2 regions of the Streptomyces sp. NBC_01334 genome follow, and region 2 is predicted to be linked to the other one. Evidence: riboswitches for the same ligand, from Rfam matches in the RefSeq annotation. Region 2 holds a riboswitch; the other holds the start of a gene.
What was found. Region 2 has a riboswitch for cobalamin ahead of OG736_RS14210 (SCO2321 family membrane protein). Riboswitches for the same ligand answer to the same signal wherever they lie in the genome.

Region 1: linked by a shared signal. The riboswitch ahead of OG736_RS39435 (CbtB domain-containing protein) and the one ahead of OG736_RS14210 (SCO2321 family membrane protein) in region 2 are both predicted to bind cobalamin.

Annotation. Positions count from the first base shown of each region.
Region 1 is NZ_CP130718.1:8,846,564-8,848,755, forward strand. It holds gene OG736_RS39430 (enoyl-CoA hydratase/isomerase family protein) at 1-705, shown strand, start outside; cobalamin riboswitch at 776-928, shown strand; gene OG736_RS39435 (CbtB domain-containing protein) at 964-1,185, shown strand; gene OG736_RS39440 (CbtA family protein) at 1,211-1,972, shown strand; gene OG736_RS39445 (MFS transporter) at 2,118-2,192, shown strand, end outside.
Region 2 is NZ_CP130718.1:3,134,881-3,137,072, forward strand. It holds gene OG736_RS14200 (serine/threonine-protein kinase) at 1-315, shown strand, start outside; gene OG736_RS14205 (phosphotransferase) at 316-1,026, opposite strand; adenosylcobalamin-variant (AdoCbl-variant) riboswitch at 1,129-1,200, shown strand; gene OG736_RS14210 (SCO2321 family membrane protein) at 1,334-2,192, shown strand, end outside.

The DNA.
Region 1 (2,192 bases), 5.7 Mb from region 2:
GGCAGCGTCCGGGTCGTCACCGAGCGGTCGAGGATCGCGATGCCCGAGACCGGCATCGGCTTCGTGCCGGACGTCGGCGGCACCCACCTGCTCGCCCGCGCCCCGGGCGAACTGGGCACCCATCTCGCCCTGACGGGTGCGCAGATCGGCGCCGGGGACGCGGTGTCGTGCGGACTCGCCGACCACTACGTAGCGTCCGCTTCCCTCCGGCAGTTGGCCGACGACCTCGCAGGGCTGCCCCTACCGGATGCCCTGGACCGTCATGTACGGCCCGTGCCGGCAGGCGAGTTGGCCGGCCACCGGGCATGGATCGACACCTGCTACGCGGCGGACACCGTCGAGGAGATCGTCCGACGGCTGTTCGCCCACGGCGATCCGGCGGCGAAGGAGGCCGCGGAGACCCTCCTGACCAGGTCGCCCACCTCGCTCAAGGTCACCCTGGCCGCCCTGCGCCGTGCCCGGCGGCTCGGCTCGCTGGAACGGGTGCTGGAACAGGAGTACCGCGTCTCCTGCGCTGCCCTGACCACACCCGACCTGGTCGAGGGCATCCGCGCCCAGGTCATCGACAAGGACCGGGACCCGCGTTGGTCGCCGGCCACTCTCGCCGAGGTCACCGCGGCCGACGTCGAGCGCTTCTTCGCCCCGCTCGGCGAACGCGAACTCGGGCTCGCCCGACCCGACACCACCGCGGAGAGGCTCCGCTGAGCGGGACCGACGTGGTGATCCGGGCCATCTGGCCGTGGAGAGCGGAATCACGCCAGGTGGGGCGGTATTGGCCAGGGGCCCGACACGCGGTACCGTCGCTCTGATATCGACGACGGCGAGACGGAAGCCGGTGAGAACCCGGCACGGTCGCGCCACTGTGGACGGTGTACCCCGAAGGGGCGCATCGCGAGTCAGACCCGTGGCCGTCGTCATGTGCACCACCGAGATGGGACGCGAACTCCCAGAGGAGGTCCTGCCATGGCGCAGCATGTCGCCCAGCCGACTACCACCACGCCTGTCGTACCCGCCAAGTTGCCGCTGAAGGACATCGCCCCGTGGGCGGTCTTCTTCGGCGTCCTGATGCTGGTCCTGCTGTACTTCGTCGGCGCGGAGCAGGGCGCGACAGCCGTCGTCTCCGGCGAGGACGTTCACGAGTGGGTGCACGACGCCCGCCACCTGCTCGGTTTCCCCTGCCACTGATCCCGAGGGGAACCCCAGCACAGCCATGAACTCCGCAACGGTAAGAAGCCTCCTCGTGCGGGGCATGCTCGCCGGCCTGGGCGCCGGCGTGCTCGCCCTGATCGTCGCCTACTTCCTCGGTGAGCCGAACGTCGACAGCGCGATCGGCTTCGAGGAGTCCCACGCCGCGGGCCACGAGCACCACGAGGTCGAACTCGTCTCCCGCAGCCTCCAGTCCACCGCCGGCCTCGCCACCGGCGTGCTGATCTACGGGGTGGCCTTCGGCGGCATCGCCGCCCTCGCCTTCTGCTTCGCCCTCGGCCGCGTCGGCCGTTTCAGCCCCCGGGCCACGGCACTTCTGCTGTCGGGGACCGCCCTGCTCGCCGTGTACGTCGTGCCGTTCCTGAAGTACCCGGCGAACCCGCCCGCGGTCGGCGACCCCGACACCATCGGCAAGCGGACCACCCTGTACTTCCTGATGATGGTGCTCAGCGTGCTGCTCGCGGTCGCCGCGGTGATCCTGGGCAAGCGGCTCGCACCGAGGCTGGGCACCTGGAACGCCACCGTCGCAGCCGTCCTCGGCTTCGCGCTCGTCATCGGGCTGGCCTACGAGTTCCTGCCCGCCGTCAACGAGGTGCCGAGCGACTTCCCGGCCGCACTGCTGTGGCGGTTCCGCCTGTCCGCCCTCGCCATGCAGGTCACGCTCTGGGCGGGCTTCGGCCTCGTCTTCGGCGAACTGGCCGAACGACTGCTGCACCCCAAGCCCGCCACGGTGACCGCGGGCACGCCGGTGGCCGCCCCACACTGACCTGACCGGCACGACGATCCGACGAGAGGGCCCACGGAACCGTCCGGGGGCCCTCTCGCGTTCGCGAGCCGACGCCGGGTCAGCGGCCGTAGCGCCGCGCGAAGATGGTGGCATGAACATCCGACCGGCCGTCCGTACACGGCAGATGCCCGCCGGGCTCGTCGCGCTCGCTCTCGGTGGATTCGGGATCGGTCTGACCGAGTTCGTGATCGCCGGGTTG
Region 2 (2,192 bases):
GAGCCGGTCCGGCGCGAGGACGGCAAGGGGGACATCCGCTTCACCTGCGAGCAGGCCGGCTGCGCGCTGGAGAGCGACACCAGCGTGTTCAACATGCTGTACGGCGACCCCGGTGGCTCCCTCGACTCGTGCCGCATCGTCCTCACCGGCGCCAAGAGCCACCGCCTCCCCCTCGCCGCGGCGGCGGCCGGCAGCGAGATCTGCGTCAAGCACCCCTCCGGGGACATCGCGCTGCTCGTGATCCAGGTGAAGTCGACCGCGCTGCCGGACATCGCCTTCGTGACCGCGGACATGACGGTCTGGCGGGCGGCCTAGTCAGCAGCCCGCCGTCGCCCTGATCAACTCGGCGGCCGGTACGAGGAGTTCCGTCTCCTCGCGGCTCATCGTCGGGTTGGCCGCCCGCCTCCGCAGGGCCTCCGCCAGGCCCTGCTCGGTGAGGTCGGAGGGGTCGGCGAGCAGCGCGGTCAGCATCGCCCGCGCCGGATCGGCGATGGGCTGGGGAGAGACGGCCACCTGGGCGAGGATCACCGCGGACATGCCCCAGTCGAGCCCGGGGTCGCCCTCCTCCGCGTTGGCCCAGTCGATGACCCGGGGGCCGTCGGGCGTGAGGATCACGTTGTCCGGGTGGAGGTCCAGGTGCAGGATGCCGGTGTCGGCCGAGATCCGTCCCGGCAGGGCGTGCAGCTCGCGCAGCAGCCGGGCGAGGACGGCCCCCGCCTCGTCGGCGTCCAGCGTGCCCGCGCCGAACGCCTGGAGCATCGTCGGCCCGTCCAGCCGCTCCATCACCAGGTCGGAGCGGGAGCCGGAGGGCCGTACGGCGGGCGCCGGGTAGCCGTGCTCGCGCACATGCGTCATCACCGCCGCGAGGGCGGCCGAGTCCTCCCAGCCCTCCCGGTCGCGGCGCAGCACCCACTCCTCGTCGATCTCGTACACATCGGCCGTTCGGCCCGAGCCGAGCAGTCGGCCCGGCAGCCCGGCTTGCACCCCGCCCGGCAGCCCGCCCGGCATCCTCCCCGTATGCGTCATGGTCACAACATATCGGCGGCTTCCGCCCCGCCCGGGGCGCTTTCACAGCCGCCCCTCAGACGCCCGGCTACCTGCCGGTAGAGTGGCCGCGTCGTCATCACGCCCGTACAGGGGGAAGCCGGTGCAATTCCGGCGCTGACCCGCAACCGTGAGAGCCGGATCGCCCGGTACGGACCGTGACCGGCTCACGTGCGTCGGCAGGCCCGCCGTCGCACGGCACCGTCGAGGTATACGGAGCCGAGCCGCCGGGATGTCCCGTGCTGCCCGGCTGCGTGACCTCACCGACCGGGAGAGGCACCCGCCGATCATGAACATCCGCCGCAGCGCCGCCGCTCTGGCCGCCGCCACCGTCGTGCTGGGTGCCGCCGTCCCCGCCGTCGCCGTCACCCCCTCCCCCACCCCGTCGGTGGCGATACCCGACGGTCTGTACGGCACCACCGACCCGACGTACGACGGCGTCTGGCGCCAGTCGCTGGCCCTGCTCGCGCAGCGGACCACGGGCGTCACCCCCGCCGACCGGGCCGTGGCCTGGCTGACCGGGCAGCAGTGCGCGACCGGGGCCTTCGCCGCGTTCCGCGCGGACACCGCCAAGGCGTGCGACGCCAAGCTGATGGTGGACACCAACAGCACGGCGGCGGCCGTCCAGGCGCTGGCCGCGCTGGGCGGCCACCAGGCCGCGACCGAGAAGGCGGTCAGCTGGCTGAAGTCGGTCCAGAACGCCGACGGCGGCTGGGGCTACACCCCCGGTGGCGCGAGCGACGCGAACTCGACCTCCGTCGTGGCGGGCGCGATGGCGGCGGCCGGGGAACGGCCCTCGGAGGTGAAAAAGGCCGGCAAGTCGCCGTACGACGCTCTCGTGAAGCTCTCCATCCCGTGCGACAAGGCCGGCGGCGGCGCGTTCGCCTACCAGCCGGACAAGAAGGGCGGTCTCGCGGCCAACGCGGACGCGACGGCGGCGGGTGTGCTCGGCGTCCTCGGCAAGGGGTTCGTGACGACGGCAGGCAAGACGTCGGCGGCTCCCACCTGCGACTCCGCCACCGCGGGCACCCCGAGCGGACTCGCCCGCAACGGCGCGGCCCACCTCGCCGCGGCGGTGCTCGACGCCGGCTACCTGAAGTCCGCCCTCCCCGGCGCCGAGGACCAGCCCGACTACGGCAACACCGCCG